2 regions of the Comamonas sp. E6 genome follow, and region 1 is predicted to be linked to the other one. Evidence: predicted binding sites of a transcription regulator. Region 1 holds the regulator's gene; the other holds the start of a gene.
The links. The regulator FNR, encoded in region 1, switches genes on or off when oxygen is low (the NO sensors DNR and NnrR bind a similar motif). The targets are predictions, from matches to a motif close to TTGATNNNNATCAA.
Positions count from the first base shown of each region.

Region 1 (9,761 bases):
AAAAAGTAGCAAAGACGCCTTTGCGGCTGTAAAGCTTCTAACGCATTTCGAGAAAGCTGATTTCGCGTCAAGCCCCGGCGAATACCCAAACCCACATATTCAAGCAAATCTACGAACCGCAGCTTCTGCGGCGCCTGCATGTCATAGGTCAGCACCTTCGGCTTGAGCGACTGGCTGGTGTTGACAGACACCACCACGCCCATCCGCCCATCGCTTAGTTCCACCAAAGAGCCCGGTGGATAGACCCCCAAGGTCTGCACGAATGCCTTGAGCACATCGGGCGCATATCGCTGGCGATACTGTCCGTACAGTGCAGCCATGGCTTCATGAGGCGTCATTTCGTTGCCTTGCAGTGGCAGATTGCACAAGCGCTCAAAATTATTGACCAGTGCCAGGATCTGTCCGGCAATGTCCATATCTTCGGCCAGCAAGCCAAGTGGAAAGCCTGAACCATCGGCCCATTCATGATGCTGGGCGATGGCCGTCGTGACGGAAGGAGGATAGCCCATGGATAGAGCCAATGCCACCGACTCTCCGACATGACGCGCATACACGGTCTCTCGCAGAGGCGTGCGGCCCGTGCCCTGATTCAGTGCATTGGCCGATGCAGAAATCTCAAGCCCCGGCTTGCCGATGTCATGCAACAGGGCCGCCGTGCCCAGATCCTTCAATACGTCATCGCACAGGCCCAGCGTCTTACCCAGCAACAGGCTCAGCACGGAGACATTGACACCATGTACGCCAAAGGTGGCGCCCCCCGTATCCGCGAGCAGATGCAAACTCAGATCACGAGCCTGCGCCAGTTTGACGACTTGCTGTGCAACCAGCATATCCGTCGTTGTCCGCGCCTTCTCGGGGTTGACAGGCAACAAGGCCTGCACGTCATCAAATACGGAAACCGCGCCCAGAAACCTGGACTGCACGCCCAAAATACTGTTGCGCCAGGCATGCGCATCGTTCTCGGGGGGGGCAGGAGCGGGTTGAGGGTCTTCGGCCGGAGGCGCTGCCGCAGCTTCCAGATCGCTTCTCGATAGATCGACCTGAACTGCCTTGAGCTTCAGGGTCCTGAGTGTCTGCAACTGCTCGTCATTGACAATCTTGAAGCTGCTGACGGGAAACGGATGGCGCAACCAGCCAGTCTCCAGATGGACATACATGCCGATACGCAGTTGTCCGATATCAATAGCAACGAAACGATTCACTTTGGGCGCTACACACAAGATGAGACATTATTCCGCAGTTCCATGACTGCTCAAGCATGACTAGGGTCTGTTGGGATGCAAACAGCGTCAACAACCCCCTCTTGTGTGACTTATCGGCACCAAAGACTGGGTTTGTAGACCAGGTCCATCCACAAAGCCCAACTCGCAACGCCAATCAGCATCAGACCTGCAACTCTGGTGCCCCACCTGGCCCGCAATGCATTGACATGCGACTGCCCCAGTTGCCACAGCCAGGGCCCCGCCAGCAACCACAGTGCACCACCAACGGCAAAGGCTGCCATGGACAAAGCACCTTGCCAGGCGCCGCCACTCAAGGCCGCCACCAACACCGCCGAATACAGCAAACCACAAGGCATCAGTGCCCAGGCAAAGCCCGCTGCCAGACTGCCGCCCGGCGCGGTGACCCAGGGCTGAACCCTGGCCCAGACGGAACGCCCCGCCCGCTCCAGCCAGGCTGGCTGCCTCGCCTGCACCACCATGGCCAGCCCCCAGGCCATGACCGCCACATGCATCAGCGTCCAAAGTCTCTGCAATGCCGTTGTCTGACTGGTCAGCCAGGCCAGACTTTCCATGGCCACGGCCGCGATCCCGCCCAGCAGGGCATAGGCAGCGATGCGCCCCAGATGAAACAGGCTGGTACGCAGCCATTGGCGTTTTTGCAGGCCGAGCACGACAACTGGCTGCCCGCCGCCGACAGGCTTCGCTGCTGTGACCACACTGCAGGGGGCAGCGCACATCACAAGACAATGGGGCCCACCCACGAGCCCCATGATCAAAGCAGTCCAGACCAGCGAAAACAACATGCGCTAGATGATGCGCGAAAAGCGGGCGCGGTTCCGGTCGGCCTGCAAATATCGGTCAAACAACATGGCTACTCCGCGCACAAAAAACCAGCCCAGACCAGTGACCTTGAAGCCCTCGACGGACAGCTCGACCAAGCCGTTGCGCTGCATCTCTGCCAGCGCATCCAGCTCCGCAGCGAAGTACTCGCGGAAATTGATAAGCCAGGCCTGCTCCATGGGCTCATACAGGACGGAACCCTGGCACATGATGGACATGATGACGGCTCTGCGCACCAGATCGTCACGCGAAAGCGCCAGTCCGCGCTGCACGGGCAACATGCCTCCATCGACGGCATCGTAATACTCTTCAAGAGTCTTGACGTTCTGGCTGTAGGTCGCACCCACCTTACCGATAGCCGATACGCCCAGTGCAATCAGGTCGCAATCAGGCTGGGTGCTGTAGCCCTGAAAATTGCGATGCAGGCGCCCCTGGCGCTTGGCAATGGCCAGAGAGTCGTCAGGCAGCGCAAAGTGGTCCATGCCTACATAGACATAGCCGCCATCCATGAATGCATCAATTGCGCCGGAGAGCATGTTCAGCTTGTCCTGTCCCATAGGCAGGTCTGCCGATTCGATACGCCTTTGCGGCTTGAAACGCTCGGGCAGATGCGCATAGGCATACAGTGCAATGCGATCGGGGCGCAGCTCATTGACCTGTGCCAGCGTGCGCGCAAAAGACTCGGGCGTCTGCCTGGGCAGCCCGTAGATCAGGTCCACATTGATGGAGACAAAGCCCAGGCGGCGCGCCTCGGCCACCAACGAAAAGACTTGCTCGGCGGGCTGCTCGCGGTGCACCGCTTTCTGCACCGCGGGATCAAAGTCCTGCACGCCAAAGCTCAGGCGATTGAACCCCATGTCCCTGAGAGCTCTCAGCCGCTCGTTGCTGACGGTGCGCGGATCGACCTCGATGGAGTACTCGCCCGCGGGATCCAGCTTGAAATGTTCACGCATCAAAACCATCAGCTGCTGCAACTCGGCATCGCTGAAGAAGGTCGGTGTGCCTCCGCCCAGATGCAGCTGGCTTACGAGCTGACCTTTGCCGCAATGCTCGGTATGCATGGCCAGCTCGCGGCTCAGGTAGTCCAGATACTCGGCAGCCTTCTCGTGATGCTTGGTCACGATCTTGTTGCAGGCGCAGTAATAGCAAAGCGACTCACAGAACGGCACATGCACATAAACGGACAGGGGCAAAGCGCGCGAGCCAGAATGCGTCTTGCGCTGCTTGAGTGCCAGTATGTAGTCGTCTGCACCAAAAGCCTCAACAAAACGGTCGGCTGTTGGGAACGATGTGTAGCGTGGGCCGGGGATATCAAAGCGGCTCAGCAACTCAGGCGTGACTGCGGTCATAACTGGGAGTTAGGGTGCGCCCACACTCTGTATAGAGCAGATTTCAATGGAAATCAGATCCTGAAAATCATGCCCAAAATAGGCAAAAGCGCATGTTTTTGAACGAATACAGGCAATGTGCCCCAAGGCAATCACCCTGTCCTTGATGAAAATCAAGAGACCTCAAGGCAAGTGCTGCGACAATTTGATCCATCTCATCTTCAACCACGAGGTCAATGACCAGCGCGACTCTCCACTCTGTGTCTGTCTGCGCCGTTGCAAAAAGCCCATGAATCTTCAGACCATCAAAGCATCCTGCTCCAACTGCAATCTGCGTGAACTGTGCATGCCCATGGGCCTGGACGATGAACAAATGGAGCGCATTGACGAGATTGTGGCCACGCGCCGCAAGGTCAAGCGCGGCGGGCTGCTGTTTCGCAATGGCGAAGAGTTCACCTCTCTGTATGCCATTCGAACCGGCTTCTTCAAGACCAGCGTGGCCACCGAAGACGGACGTGATCAGGTCACAGGCTTTCAGATGGCTGGCGAAATCATTGGTCTGGACGGCATCGTCAACGACCACCACACTTGTGATGCCGTGGCCCTGGAAGACGCCGAGGTCTGCGTCATGCCGTTTGACAAACTGGAGCAGCTCTCGCGCGAGGTCACTGCCCTGCAGAACCATGTGCACAAGGTCATGAGCCGCGAAATCGTGCGCGAGCATGGCGTGATGCTGCTGCTGGGCAGCATGCGTGCCGAAGAGCGCCTGGCGGCCTTTGTGTTGAACCTGGTCCAGCGCCTGTCGGCACGCGGCTTTTCCAAGTCGGAGCTGGTGCTGCGCATGACGCGCGAAGAAATCGGCAGTTACCTGGGCCTCAAGCTCGAGACCGTGAGCCGCACTTTCTCCAAATTTGCAGAGGAAGGTATTGTGGAAGTCAAGCAGCGCCACCTGCGCATCCTGGATACCGAGGCGCTCAAACGCATCGTCAACAGCCAGCAATGCCAGAACTGAACCGAGTCGACAGACACTCTCAAGACAAAGCCCGCGGACAGCGGGCTTTTTTGTCTGTGCGAATTAATCGGGCAGAGGCTCGGAAACGATGCCGCCATTGAGATCGCTGACGGAGCGACCCAGCATCACCGTCATCGCACCTCCGATCAGGGTCACGACCCAGAAGGCAAAAAAAGCGACCGTATAGATGGCTTGGCGCGACCAGTCCAGGGGGGAGCCCAGCCAGTGCACATCCAGCGGGTCCACAAAGGCGAAAACCACCATCTCCATGATTGCCGCCGCCAGAAAGGCCGGCCAGACAATCCACATCCAGCGTCGAGCATCCATCCTGATTCTCCTTGGGCTGTGGGCTTGGTCATATTTTGCACAACAGTGGTGACCGTTCATGCAGGACTGCGGGCATGCACCGTGGCGGGAAACCCTGAATTACTCTCTTTTCAGTAGCGCCTTGCGCAATCCGAATATCAAAAAACCATTTACTTCTACATTAACGTTAGACGGTGCATGCGCAACACGCTCTGATTTTGATATCGGCAACAAAAAAGGCCGCAAAAGCGACCTTGGCGGAGCAAGCGCCGGAGCGCTCAGCGATCCAGCGGATGATCCTTGGCTGGCGTGGCCGCATGATTGCGGCCGGTGACTGCTGGGGCCAGGCTTTTTTCACTTTCGCTCAGGCGCTGGTTGATTTCCATGCCATGGCGGTAGTAGTCAGGGTCAATCACGGGATCGGGCCTGCTCAGTGCGATGTATGCGGTGACAAAGCCGGCAATCACCACGATCACCGGGCCGGCGATGATGAGCCAGACATGGGCAAACTTCCACCAGGGCTTGCCGTCCTCGGGGTGGATGATCTTGGCCGTTTGCGAGACCTTGGCTTGTGCTGCCGACATGATGAAACCTCTTTCCAAAATTCTGACCACCCGAGCACACATGGCAGGGTGGCATAAATTGTTGCCGATTGGCGGTGCCCTTATCCGGCCTCCGTGATGGCTCACGAAGACCGGCAAGACCTGGCATTAACGCGGCACCAGGAACACCGTCTTCTCGGAAATACGCCCTGCTCCGGCAGTCACTGCATCCACATTGAAGTGTACGGGGTGCGAGCCGGGAGTTGCCGAGCCATACGGAATCTGCAGCCGCACCGCAATGCCGCGTGTCTCTGCCGGGCCAACGCTCACTTCCTGCTCGGATGCGACTTCCAGATTCTCCAGGCCCACGGCGCTGATACGGTAGCGCTGCTCGGACTCGGTGGCGTTCATGATCTGCAGACGGTAGACGTTCTCCAGCTTGCCGCCCGCCACGATGCGCGAAAGCGCAGCACGGTCGCGAATCACGTCGACCTTGAGCGGCTCGCGCAGCACCAGACTGGCGATCATGGCGGCGCTGAGGGCCACCAGCACGGCCGAGTAGATCAGCACACGCGGGCGGAAAATGCGGCGAATCACCTGCACCTGCTTCCAGGCCTTGGCTACGGCATTCTGAGTGGTCAATCGGATCAGGCCACGCGGATACTCCATCTTGTCCATCACGGAGTTGCAGGCATCGATGCACAGACCGCAGCCAATGCACTCGTACTGCAGTCCTTTGCGGATATCGATACCCACGGGGCAGACCTGAACGCAAAGCTTGCAATCTATGCAGTCCCCCAGGCCCTGTGCCTTGTAGTCAACGTCTTTCTTGCGCGGGCCGCGAGCTTCACCACGTTCGGCGTCATAACTGACGATCATGGTGTCCTTGTCGAACATGGCACTCTGAAAGCGTGCATAGGGACACATGTACTTGCAGACCTGCTCGCGCATATAGCCGGCGTTGCCGTAGGTGGCGAAGCCGTAGAACGCCACCCAGAAGATCTGCCAGCTGCCCTGGAAGGCCATCAACTCCACACCCAACTCACGGATGGGCACGAAGTAGCCGACAAAGGTGAAACCTGTCCAAAGAGACAGAGCGATCCAGAGAAACTGCTTGAGCGACTTTTTCCAGATCTTCTCCAAAGTCCAGCCGCTCTTGTCGATACGCATGCGGGCACTGCGATCGCCTTCGACCTTGCTTTCGATCCACATGAAGATCTCGGTGTAGACCGTCTGCGGACAGGAGAAGCCACACCACAGGCGCCCGGCCACGGCGGTAAACAGGAACAGCCCCAGCGCGCTGATGATCAGCAGCCCCGTCAGATAGATGAAGTCCTGCGGGTACAGCACCAGTCCGAACAGATAGAAGCGCCGGGCCCCCAGATCGAACAGCACCATCTGGCGCTCGCCCCACTGCAGCCAGGGCAGGCCGTAGAAGACGATCTGGGTCAGAAACACCATGGCCCAGCGCCACCGTGAGAACACGCCACTGATTGAGCGTGAGTACACTTTTTGCTCGGAAGCGAACATAGGCACCAGCTCAGGCCCGCCCTCATGAGGCTCAGGCGTGATCGGTATGACTTTTCGGGGCTTCCCCTGATCGCACGGCATCGCAGTTCCTTAATATTTTTGTAATTACTGAAAATTGAAACGCGAAAAAGGCGGTGCCAGGGCACCGCCTTTTCAAAACGCATTACTTCTGGTTTTGCGTATTCGAAAGACTCCAGACATAGGAAGCCAGCACGGCAATTTGCGCCTCCGTCAACTTCTCTTTCTGGGCAGGCATCTCATTGTGCTTGCCGTTGTTGACGATGTTGACGATTGCCGCCTCACCCCAGCCATGCAGCCAGATGTCATCGGTCAGGTTAGGAGCTCCCAGCGCGGGGTTGCCCTTGCCATCCATGCCGTGACAAGCCGCACAGGCCACGAATTTGGACTTGCCCTGCGAAGCCTTGACGGCATCGTGAGGGCTGCCCGACAGGCTCAGCACATAGTGCGCCACATTGCGCACATCCTCCGCCGAGCCCACGGCTGCCGCCATGGGCGGCATCATGCCGATACGGCCGTTGGTGATGGTCTCCCTGATCTTCTCGGGAGATCCGCCATGCAACCAGTCGCCGTCCGCCAGATTCGGGAAGGACTTGCTGCCGCGAGCGTCAGAGCCGTGGCATTGCGCACAGTTGTTCATGAACAGACGCTCGCCAATGGCCATGGCCTGAGGGTCCTTGGCCATTTCTTCGGTAGGCATGCTGGTGAACTTGGCATACAGAGGCTCCAGGTCCGCCTTGGCCTTGGCCATTTCCTTGTCGTAGGCGCCGGTCTGGCTCCAGTCCAGCTTGCCGCCGAAGCCGCCCAGACCTGGGTAGACCACAAGATAGCCCAGGCTGAAAACCACGGTGATCACGAACAGACCCATCCACCACTTGGGCATGGGGTTGTTGAGTTCACGCAGGTCTTCGTCCCAGACATGGCCTGTGGTGTTGTCGCCCGAGGGAACGACCTTCTTGCGGGCCACCAGAATCAGCAGCAGCAAGCAGCCAAAGATGCCGATCAGCGTAATCGCCGCGACATACACCGACCAGAAATTGTTAATGAAATCGCTCATGGGATGTTCTCGTTGTGGTGATCAGACTCAGTCTTCCAGGAATGGAACCTGAGCTGCCTCGTCAAAACGGGCCTGGTTGCGGCGGGCATACGCCCACCACCAGATGCCCACGAAACACGCCAGCGATGCCAGCGTGGCCACGATACGCATGGTGGTGATATCCATTTCCAGCCCTTTCTCTCTTACTTGACGGCGCGACCAAGGACCTGCAGATAGGCAATCACTGCCTCCATCTCCGTCTTGTCCTTGACCTCGGCCTGAGCACCGGCGATTTCCGCATCGGTGTACGGCACACCCACCTTGCGCAGCGCGCTCATGCGTGTTGCCACAGCCGTGTCATCCACCTTGTTGGCTTCCAGCCAGGGGTAAGCAGGCATATTGGACTCGGGCACCACGTCACGCGGGTTGTTCAGGTGGATGCGATGCCATTCGTCGCTGTACTTGCCACCCACGCGATGCAGGTCGGGGCCGGTACGCTTGGAGCCCCACTGAAAGGGGTGGTCGTAGACGAACTCGCCAGCCACCGAGTAGTGGCCGTAGCGCATGGTCTCGGCGCGGAAGGGACGGATCATCTGCGAGTGGCAGTTGTAGCAACCCTCGCGCAGATAGACGTCGCGCCCCATCAGCTGCAACGGCGTGTAGGGCTTGAGACCCGCCACGGCTTCGGTCGTGGACTTCTGGAAGAACAGCGGCACGATTTCCACCAGGCCGCCAATGGTCAACACGAACAGCGTCAGCGCGATCAGCAAAAAGTTGCTGGTCTCGATCTTCTCGTGCGAAAAGCTCTTGGGAGCTGCGTTATTTTGATCAGACATTGCTTTTGCTCCTCAATGCTCAGGCGTGAGCCACCACGGCAGGCACTGCCACCTTGACGGAACGGCCGGCCATTGCGGTCTTCCAGGTGTTCCATGCCATCACCAGCATGCCGCCCAGATACAGCAGACCGCCAGTCACGCGGATCACATAGAAGGGATAGGTCGCCTTCACGCTTTCCACGAAGGTGTAGGTCAGCGTGCCGTCGGGGTTGACGGCGCGCCACATCAGGCCCTGCATCACACCGGCAATCCACATTGCGGCGATGTACAGCACGATGCCGATGGTCGCCATCCAGAAGTGCAGCTCGATCGCGGGCACGGAGTGCATCTTCTCGCGGCCGAACAGACGAGGGATCAGGTAGTACAGAGAGCCCATGGTGATCAGACCCACCCAGCCCAGAGCGCCGGAGTGCACGTGGCCCACGGTCCAATCGGTGTAGTGGCTCAGCGCGTTCACGGTCTTGATGGCCATCATCGGGCCTTCGAAGGTGGACATGCCGTAGAACGACAGGGACACGATCAGGAAGCGCAGGATGGGATCGTCGCGCAGCTTGTGCCAGGCACCCGACAGCGTCATGATGCCGTTGATCATGCCGCCCCAGCTAGGAGCCAGCAGGATCAGCGAGAACACCATGCCCACGGACTGAGTCCAGTCAGGCAAAGCGGTGTAGTGCAGGTGGTGAGGACCCGCCCACATGTACGTGAAGATCAGCGCCCAGAAGTGCACGATCGACAGGCGATACGAATACACGGGACGGCCCGCCTGCTTAGGGATGAAGTAATACATCATGCCCAGGAAGCCGGCGGTCAGGAAGAAGCCCACGGCGTTATGCCCGTACCACCACTGAACCATCGCATCCTGCACGCCGGCGTAAGCCGAGTAGCTCTTCATCCAGCCGGCGGGGATGGAAATATTGTTGACGATGTGCAGCAGGGCCACGGCCAGAATGAAAGCACCGAAGAACCAGTTGGCCACATAGATGTGCTTGACCTTGCGGATGCCGATAGTGCCGAAGAACACGATGGCATAGGACACCCAGGTCACGGCAATCAGCAAGTCCAGAGGCCATTCCAGCTCGGCGTATTCCTT
Region 1 is NZ_BBXH01000015.1:132,008-141,768, forward strand. It holds gene CSE6_RS14450 (HD-GYP domain-containing protein) at 1-1,202, opposite strand, end outside; gene CSE6_RS14455 (sulfite exporter TauE/SafE family protein) at 1,313-2,026, opposite strand; gene hemN (oxygen-independent coproporphyrinogen III oxidase) at 2,030-3,412, opposite strand; gene fnr (fumarate/nitrate reduction transcriptional regulator Fnr) at 3,681-4,403, shown strand; gene CSE6_RS14470 (hypothetical protein) at 4,467-4,730, opposite strand; gene CSE6_RS14475 (FixH family protein) at 4,988-5,293, opposite strand; gene ccoG (cytochrome c oxidase accessory protein CcoG) at 5,420-6,862, opposite strand; gene ccoP (cytochrome-c oxidase, cbb3-type subunit III) at 6,945-7,856, opposite strand; gene CSE6_RS14490 (CcoQ/FixQ family Cbb3-type cytochrome c oxidase assembly chaperone) at 7,884-8,021, opposite strand; gene ccoO (cytochrome-c oxidase, cbb3-type subunit II) at 8,039-8,671, opposite strand; gene ccoN (cytochrome-c oxidase, cbb3-type subunit I) at 8,691-9,761, opposite strand, start outside.

Region 2 (9,761 bases), on a different contig from region 1:
GGCGAGGTACCAAGTCGGCAAAACGGGCGGTGGCCATCAAGCCCTTGGGGACGTAGCTGGAAGAGCGAATGTTCAACTGAATCCGTCGCTGGGGGAGTGTGGCTGCAAGCCAGTCGGTAAAGCCAATGACTTCGGGCTGTTGCAGAAATTCGGTGCGGTTCATTGATGCCTTGTGGCCTGTCGGATTTCTTGTTTTGGTCAGTTGGTGCTGCTTTGACATTGTCGCCCGGCGTGGGCGGCTGACGGAGCAAGGAAAGGCAGGCTGCAGCAATGAGTGCGCACGCCCCTGGTTTGTCCTGTGGTGGTGTTTCGAGCGCGATTTCAGGCTCTGACTCTCCGGTGGTCGAGGTGACTCCATGCGCTGAAACCGAGAGAGATCGCGCACCAGGTAATCCAGTGCTATAGAGGGCCTGGCTCAGCCTGGTTCGCCCGCAGCGATTGCCATCGCCTATGCCATTGCTGCATGCGGCGTTGCAGCCGCAGGTCTGACGGGCTGGGTGTTGGCTATCCGCTGGTGGTTATCAGAACCTGAACGTCGCACCGACGATCGGGCCGCTCTGGCTGAAGTCCAGTCGCTTGCCGTCGTCACGGTAGTCCACGCTCAGGTGGCGGTAGCCCACGGACACAAAGATGTTTTCCTTGACTTGGTAGTTCACCGAGCCGTGCACCTGCCAGGTGAACTTCGAGCCCACATCCAGCCCACCCATATCGGCATACACCAAGGTGGACCAGCGCGGCGCAATATCGTAGCGCCAGCGTGCGGCGACCACTGGGTCAACGAACGAGGTGTTGGACTGCGCCGAACCTACCCCTGGCACACTCACTTTGGCCTTGATCTGCCATAGGCGCAGGCCCGCCATCAGGTCAACGCTCGACTGCGGACTCAGCATCCAGTTGTGCCCGCCGGTCATCGTCAGCGAGGTCTGGCGAATCTTGGCATTTGCGCTCAGGCCTAAGGGTAGGGCAGCCTTGTCCGATGTAGCGGCGTAGCTGAAGTCGCCCTGCAGCACATATTGCCCCTTGCGTGCCGTGCCGTTCACAAAGGCTGCAGCGTCCAGGTCCTCCAGAATGTCCGAGAACGATTTGTTCACGCTCACCGTTGGCGCTCCTCTGAACGGGCGGACGCTGCCGTCCAGCCCCGTCATCCATGCATAGGGCGTGAGCTGAAAGCGCCATGCATCGGCTGCTGTCTTGTCCTGTGCCCAGGCCGGCGTGCCTGCCAGCAGGCTCGCGGCCAGCGCCGCCGTTGCCATGCCTGGAGTGGTGTTGATGTACTGGGTCATTTGTCTCCCTTACAGCGTGTTTTTGTACACCTTGCCGTCCTTCATGATCAGGCGCAGGTTCTGTTCCGGGCTGCTCAGGAAGTCCAGATTCACCGTCGGGTCGCCATCGGCCACTAGAAGATCGGCAAATGCGCCAGGGGCGATGCGGCCCAGCGGCTGGGGATAGGGGTTGCGCTCGCCCGACAGGGCCAGCAGTTCGCCGTTGGTGCCCGTGGCCTGCTTCAGCAGCGTCATGGGGTCGTAAAAGCGCGTCAGCTTGGCCAGTTGCTTGCCCTGTGTGACAGTGCCCTTGGGGCTGAACAGAATGTCCGTGCCCCAGCCCGTCTTGATGCCGTACTTCTGCGCCATCTCATAGGCGCGCACCGTGCCCTGGGCCACGCGCGACTGGCTCTCGCGGCGCACTGCATCGGTATAGGGGTTGGCGTCCTCGTCCTGCAGAAATGGCTGCAGGCTCCACCACACGCCCTCGTCGCGCATCATGCGCACGCTTTCCTCGTCGGCCAACTGGCCGTGTTCGATGCTCTTCACGCCCGCCTTGATGGCCCGCTTGATGCCTTTGGGCGTGTAAACATGCGACATCACATAGGTGTTCCAGTCTGCGGCGGCTTCCACGCCGGCGCGCAGCTCCTTCTCGGTGAACTGGGTGCTGTCCAGCGGGTCATACAGCGATGCCACGCCGCCGCCTGCCAGCATCTTGATTTGCGATGCCCCCAGCATCAACTGCTCGCGCACGCGGCGCAGAACCTCGGCCTCGCCGTCCGCAATCATGGCCACGCCGGTTTGCTCCACCATGCTCAGCGGCTCGTTCGCCGCACGCGGAATATCGCTGCGAAGGCGGAAATCGCCATGACCCGAGGTCTGAGAAATCATTGCCCCGCTGGGATAGATGCGCGGGCCCGGGACCATGCCCTCGTCGATCGCGCGCTTGAGCGCAAAGGCGGGGCCGCCCGCGTCGCGCACCGAGGTAAAGCCGCGCATCAGCGTGCGCTGCGCCTCCTGCGCGGCGGAGATGTACAGATAGCCCAGATCTGCCGTCATGGCCGTCATCTGCGGAATGGCTGCCAGCATGGTGTGCCAGTGCGTATCGATCATGCCCGGCATCACCAGCTTGCCCTGGCAGTCGATCACCTGGGCACCTTCCACCTTCTCGCCGGCGGAGGGCAGGGCGGCAATCAGCTTGCCCTGGATCAACACCTGCACGCCTTGACGCACCGACTTGCCCGTACCGTCAAACAGGCGCAGATTGGTCAGCAACACGGGGCGGTCGGCCGGCCTGGCCGCCCCGCCCACGCCTGTCTCGGCAGCATGCAGGGCCACAAATGGCGCCATCATGGCCGCCACCCCGCCCACAAACATGCGGCGCGACATATCGCTCATTACCCGCTCATGCAGCAACTGGCACACCACGCTGCCGCAGGTGCAGGCTCTCGGGCGAATCGGGCCGGTCCGCCACGCCAGGCCGGCATCGGTTGCGATTGCGTGACTCATCTGCGTTTTCCCTTTTTCAAAATGAACCAGAGACGCCGCTGCCGGCGTGACAAATGGAACCAAAGGTTCACAATTTGATGCACCGATGCTACACGACGATCGGCCCATGAAAAAGCGCCCCACCGCACGAGGGCGATGGGGCGTTGCTTGCATTGTGAGAGCGGCCGGGAAGTGGCTGCGCTGCAGTCGATCAGGCCTAAACCGGGCGGTGCACCAGAACTGGAATGCTGCTGTTGACCAGTACGCGCTGGGTCTCACTGCCCAGCAAAATGCCGGCAATGCCCTTGCGGCCGTGTGATGCCATGCAGATCAGATCGCAGTTACCCTCCTGCGCCTGCTTGATGATGGCCTGATTGATGGAGATATTCGTGACCCGCACCGTCTGGCAGGCCACGCCCTCGGTCTTGGCAATGTCCAGGGCAGCTTGCAACACCTGATCTGCTTCCTTCTGGGCGCTCTTGTCGAACTCCGCAGAGTTGTAGGCGATCAGCGCCTCCGCTCCGTAAATCATGGCTGCGTAATCCGGCATCACATACAGCGCCGTCACCTGTGCGCCTTGTTCCTTGGCCAGTTGTATGCCCGCGCGCAGCGCGGCCTCAGAGAGCTTAGAGCCGTCCGTAGGAATCAAAATGTGCTTGAACATATCCAGCCTCCTTGCGCATAGGTGCGCGTCTTGTTGCCAAATCAATTCGATCGATCACTGAGCTCATACTCACACTCCAGGGCTGCTAATGCAACACCTTGAAATGAGTATTCAGACGGTTTCTTGATGGAAATCAAATTCATGAAGGCGCAGGTAGAAGCCGCCTCAAGCCCTTATCCATAAAGCGTTAGAAGCTATCAAAAGCAGACTATCCGAACGTCATGCAGAAGCTATCAAAAGCAGACTATCCGAACGTCATGCGCAGCATGCCCTGCGGCTGTTGCCAGCCTGGCCAGTTGGGCATCGGTCGAACCGATGATCTCGCCGTCGGCAATGCGCCATGGCAGGCTGTCGAAGGAGGCCGGCCTCAGCTCGGTCACAACCGGCGGTACATGGCGCAGGGTGGGGCGGCCGTAATTCAGGTTGGGCAGGTGGCTGCTGTGCTGCCATTTGTCGGCATCGCCCTGTATAGAGGTCTTGAACGCAGCGCGGTGCAGCCTTCGCGACCAGATTGAAGGCCAGCTCCAAGCGCCGAATGCCGGCAGCCTGCGGCGAATGGCCTCCATGCGTTGAAAGGCACATGCATATAAGCCAGTTTGAAGGCAAGCGCCTTCTTGCCCGTAAGGACCATGGTCAGCTGCGTAAGGCCATCGCGGGCGATGCGGTAATCGGGGAGTGTGCGCCCTGCGGATCCAGTGAATTCGGCCAGGGCGTGGAGTCCTTTGAGAGCGCTAATCAGATTTCAACTGCGGCCCTTGCCGTTGGGTTGGGCGTGGGCTCGCCAATCTTGTGCAAGGTGTTGCGGTCGGTATGGGAAAAAGGCTTGCTCTGGCCGGGGATGGTCAACGTGGTTTCCTGCTCGTACGACCAGGTGCCGTCCGAGTGCTTGGTGACGGTGATGGTATAGGCGTCGGTTCTGAAGGCATGCTCCAGAAACGGGTTGCTGGAGATACCGTTGACGGTGGAGCCGCGCTCGGCCCTGAGAGTGAAGCTGGTGGCGTCGGCCGTGGTCTTGCCCGTGGCCATGGCGGTCTGACCGCGCGGGATGGTCAGGGTCTGGATGATGTTGCCGGTGGCAGGCTCCCACAGCCAGTAACCGACCTGGTCGTGAAAGGTTTCCACGTCATCGGGCTTGACGATGCGTGTGTGGTAGCGCAGGCCATAGAAGAGCTGTGGGCCGTTGGTTTGCGCATCGATAGGCTGGCACTCCATGTGCTCGATAAAGGCCTGCTTTTCGGGGCCGTCAGCCTTGGGGTTGATATCCAGGCCGCGCTTGCCGGTCCAGATGCCGGCCATGCCGGTGAGGGGGCCGAGGTTGGCCAGGGTATTCACATCGGGCGTGGGCTCGGTGTAGATGTCCTTGGGAAAGTTTTCCATATCGTGTAACGGGCTTTCACTTTGAATCTGTTGAAGCCAGTTTACAAGCCATGGACTGAGGGGTTCTTGACGGCAGTCAAGCTGTCAGGTGCTTTCTTCGGTGGTGAGCGTAAAGCGTGCGCTTTCGCCACGCTGGGCGGCTTCACGTGTGAGGAAGATCAGCACGCGATAGCTGGCACCACGCTCGATGCGGAAGGTGCAGATGTTGTTGTTGGCCGAGCCTTGGCATAGAGGCTGGGCAGAGCCGTCCTTGAAGACGTTCATCTGGCTGGACGGGTTGTTGGTGTTGAGCGTGACGGTCATGCGCTGGAAGGGCCGTGTTTCGAGCCCGTATTGCACGATACCGTTGCCCGTGATCTGGCCGCTGTAGGAGTTGGTGTAGCCGCCCGGGGTTGTAAAGGCGGCCTGTGCCATGGAGCTGCTGCTGAGATGTAGCGTCATGAGACTGAGCAGGGCAGCAGTTGCAAGCATCGGTTGGAAGCGGGTCATGCAACTCTCCTGAATGTGTTGGACAGGATGGCGCTCCTGGCGCTGCGGCGGGTGTCTATGCCGACAGCCAAGCCACCATCCTCCACCGCCGCCGCGCCCTAGCGGCAGGAGACATTGCGCCAACTGAATTTGCCGTCGTTAAAGAACTCTGTCCATACCGACATGATGGGAGCTTGACGGTAAGAGAACGTAATCTGGTTAGGGATCTTTGGGCCTAGTGCGGCAGGCTGTCCATCCTTGTCGAAGACCTTGACGATATAGAGGGTGACGCCTCCGTCCTCGTCTGTGTGCAGGACTACCCGGTAGTCCTTGGTGAAGAGATCCCAGTCGAATTGCTTGGTCACATACGTGTGCAGACGGACAAAAGCGCGGTTCGCGTTCTTGGCGGCAGGATTAACTTTTCTCATGACGACACTCCCTGTTGCTCAACGACTTGCCGCAGGACCTGCGAGCTGACATTTCATTGCATTTGACTGATGTTGTATCAAGCGGATGTAAGGAAGTATGTAGGCACTTACAGATCGCGCTAATGGACAGAGCAGATCTGCTGTGTGAGCTTCTCTGAAGCGCTGGGGAGGTGCTTTGCCGGTGCCGCTGTCATCTTTTTTTGATGAAGTGGCCGTGCTAAGTAACTGAGTGAAAAGATAGATTTTTTTAATGAAATCTATTCTGAGCCGGCATGGGTTTGAGCGTAGAAGTCGCCTGATGATGACAATTTTTAGAGGGGCGCATTGAATTTTAGGAAGACGATGCTCTAGGCCTGAATCATCGAAAGCAGGGCTGAATCGCCTTGCCTGAATACCAACAAGCAAGTCATCGGTAGGTACTCCCGAAATACTTGGCAATGCGGTGGCTGAGCAACTGACAAGCATCCAAAAGCCAGCTTATCCAATCCTTGAGATATGTCGCCGTGCAGGCTCAGGGTTCACCGTGGCTCTGGCCAGTCGCGCTTTGCCAGTTGTCTCTCAGGCCAGTCATCAAGCAGTGTTAAACCCTGAACCTATTGGTGATGTAGATTTTGTTTCTGCTGCACTTTTCGGTAAATTGGGCGTAGGAAAATTCTGATTTTTGATGCGCAAGTGGCGATCTAGCCCTGTGCCCTACTGAATTCAAAAAAAGCCCATGTCCCACCACCTGCAATACACTTTTGCCTCCCGTCTAGATGCCTGGATCAGGCACATGAAGCTGGCCAAGCCTTGCCATACGCAGCAGATGGCTTATGAGTTGGTGATCGACAGCTGGGTGCAAACCAATGCAGAGCTTGGTGCTTCGCAGGAATTTTTGAAGGCCTTGCGCCGGCGTCGGCTGTGCGAGGAGCATGGCTGGCGGGGGGTGAATACGAGCGTTGCGCACTGGGATCTGGATGATGCACGCTCTGTGCGGATCTATCTGCACGAAGACGGCTCCATCGTGGTGCAGCAAATGGACTCGCAGAATCTCCAGATTCTGTTCACCTTGCCTGGGCATCGTGAGCGATTGGGAGAAGTATCGGAGCGATGTGCCTAGCAGCCAAAAAAATGCCCGCGCAAGGCGGGCAAGTTTCGGGGTCCTCTCGATCCGGTTCTGCAGCTCACACAGTCAATGCATTTGAATATTTGGCAGAGGCGTTACTTTGGCCTCAATCGCCGTTTATCGCTCTTGCACTGTTGCTGACGCGTTTGAACGGTTGACAGGTTGCCCCATCGGGAGCGGCCAGCAACTCCTGACTGGCTGGCCTGCATTTTGCAGCCATGACTTGCAAGTCGCTTGCTCATCTTGTATCGAGGCAAGCGTGCGACATGCAGGACTGCTATTCGATATTTCTGGCTCCTTAATGTTTGCCGGTGGAGGCGGGCCGGTGTACAAGCACCGGGACATGGCTGTGCGTCAGAACGCGCTGGGTTTCGCTGCCCAGCAAAATTCCGCCGATACCTTTGCGACCGTGTGAGGCCATGCAAATCAGGTCGCACTGCAATTCCTGCGCCTGCTGAACAATGGCTTGGTAAACAGAGGCGTGGGTGACTCGCACAAAGTTGCAGGGTACGCCTTCAGGTCTGGCAATCTGGTCAACGAACTGCAAAGCCGCATCTGCATCGCTGTTGGCACTTCGCTCGAACTCTGCGCTGTTGTAAGTCAGCAGTGCGTCCGCGCCGTAGATGATGGCGCGGTAATCGGGCATGACATAAAGGCCGGTCACCTTGGCGCCTTGTTCACGCGCAAGCAGAACGCCAGCACGCACGGCAGCCTCTGACAGTTTGGTGCCATCGGTGGGAATGAGCAGGTGCTTGAACATGTTCAGCCTCCTGATGCCGGAAGATGTGCCTGAGAATCAATTTATTCCAATATTTCGAGCCGCGCAATGCCTAGTTCTTGAATGCAGCAGAGTTGTAGACAGGAGGTAAGACTCTGTAACGGGGTCGATCGCGTCGAGTTGTTTCATTCCTCGGGCGAAGGGGGAACGCGATTGAGGATTTCGCCAGTGGCCTCTATCTCGAACTGCTGTGGATTGAGCCAGTTGACCTCCTGGTGATCGGCAGTTTCAAAGTAAATGGCAGACGGGCGTATGGAGACGCCATGCGGCATGTCGACCTCATCAAAGCTCTGATAGACCAGAATCAGGCGCAGGTTCCCATTGGCGTCTTTGGCCTGTATGTGCTGCAAGAGCTTGCGGTAGGCACTCATAAGACGCCCTCGTTGACATGTGTATATGAATGTTTCCACTGTCGAAGAGGTGCCGCAATACCCTGATCCGGGTATCCGCTCTGACGCATATTCGCGCCTGACAAGGAGTTTAGAAGGCTGCGAGGCTTGTGCGAAATGCGTTTCGGCGGACAGGCTCCTGCAGAGCATCAGTAAAAAATTTACATGGCGATCCAGATCGTTCGGCGCCAAGGCAGAGGGTCTGCTTTGGCGATATCGAGTTTTTCGCCTATGCACTGCTGGCAGAGTCGTCTGGCGTCATATCTGCCAGCCAATGGGCCAAGAGCGCTGAAATGGCTTCCTGTTGGATGCATATGGAAGCTTTGTTGCTCCGCCTGCAGGCCTATTGCGGGTCGGGCTCGGGGCCGCATAAGTGCAGGCCGTCAAACCTCACTGTGCTTTCAGACTTGCGGGGCTGTTTGCTCATGAAGTGCCATACGCTCCAGCGCTGCGCAGACATCGGCCATGCGGCCCGAGATCAGCAGGCATTCGGGCTGACTGTGCGGCTCACGCTGCACGATCTTGAGCAGTCGCGGAGCGCCGACCTGCGCAGGTTCGGCGGTCATCGGCACATGTAGCTGGGCGGCTGCAACGGACTGAATGCGAAGCGCATGGCCGGCGAGACGGCCGCAGCTGCGGTTGGCGCGCATGAAAGGAATGCCGATCCGCGTTGCCTTCGGCCCACGGGCATTGAGGGAAGCAGGCTGCGTGGCGGCTGCGCCGTCCTCGCCGCACCGCAAGTCCGGGGGGAAAGATTGCATGGACGACAGGCTTTTCAGGGTCCGGCGTGTCAAAGACTGCAGTGATGTGGCGAATCCCATTTGGCAACTCCTTTGATGACCTTGCGGCATGGATAAAGGCAGGATTGCGTTCTTCAGGCAAAGCTCCGCCCAGGGAGAAGCTCAACGGCTTCGCGCCTACCACCTGGGCTTGAGAGGGAAAGAGGCTCGGTGCCTCCGCTGCATGGACGGAGGGACGCCGTCTGCCCGTTACATGAACATGCTGTTGCGGATAAGGCCTACGGCCAGGCCTTCGATGGCGAATGGCTCTTCAGGATCGACGTGAATGATCTTGTAGTCGGGGTTCTCGGGTAGCAGCTCGATGCCTTGAGGCGTGCGCTTGAAGCGCTTGACGGTCACGTCGTCACCGAGGCGGGCCACCACAATCTGGCCGTTGCGCGCTTCATGCGTAGCCTGTACCGCCAGCAGGTCGCCGTCCATGATGCCCGCGTCACGCATGGACATGCCGCGGACCTTGAGCAGGTAGTCGGGCTTGGCGGCAAACAGGCTGGGCTCGACCGAATAGCTCTGATCGATATGTTCCTGGGCCAGAATAGGCGAGCCGGCAGCGACGCGGCCGACCAGAGGAAGCACTAGCGGGGCCAGGGCCGTGAGCGGCAGCGCAAAGCTGGTGCCGCGTGCCGCATTGATGGTGCGCACGGTATCGGCGCGCAGGCGAATGCCGCGCGATGTGCCGCTGACCAGATCTATGACGCCCTTGCGGGCCAGTGCCTGCAAATGCTCTTCTGCAGCATTGGCCGACTTGAAGCCGAAGGTGCTGGCAATCTCGGCCCGGGTAGGGGGCGCACCCGTGCGAGCGATGCTGGACTGGATGAGGTCCAGAATCTGCTGCTGGCGGGGAGTGAGCTTGGGGTGGTCCATGGGCATTCCTTGATCGATCGATGATGAATACTGTGTGTTCATCCAGTACCTGTATTTTTAATCAGTTTGAAGAGGACTGCAAGTGGAACGTGACAAAAATATCGTCATCCTGGGCACCGGTGGCACGATTGCCGGTGTCGC
Region 2 is NZ_BBXH01000009.1:72,829-82,589, reverse strand. It holds gene CSE6_RS08605 (hypothetical protein) at 1-163, opposite strand, end outside; gene CSE6_RS08600 (YfaZ family outer membrane protein) at 522-1,283, opposite strand; gene CSE6_RS08595 (amidohydrolase family protein) at 1,293-2,771, opposite strand; gene CSE6_RS08590 (universal stress protein) at 2,968-3,414, opposite strand; gene CSE6_RS08585 (hypothetical protein) at 3,648-3,980, opposite strand; gene CSE6_RS08580 (FABP family protein) at 4,150-4,791, opposite strand; gene CSE6_RS08575 (hypothetical protein) at 4,876-5,280, opposite strand; gene CSE6_RS08570 (hypothetical protein) at 5,379-5,687, opposite strand; gene CSE6_RS08565 (hypothetical protein) at 6,460-6,786, shown strand; gene CSE6_RS08560 (universal stress protein) at 7,091-7,552, opposite strand; gene CSE6_RS08555 (hypothetical protein) at 7,696-7,941, opposite strand; gene CSE6_RS08550 (hypothetical protein) at 8,361-8,720, opposite strand; gene lexA (transcriptional repressor LexA) at 8,949-9,620, opposite strand; gene CSE6_RS08540 (asparaginase) at 9,703-9,761, shown strand, end outside.
Region 2: CSE6_RS08590 (universal stress protein) is a predicted target of FNR. The motif match lies at 3,538-3,551, and genes of this name have one in related genera.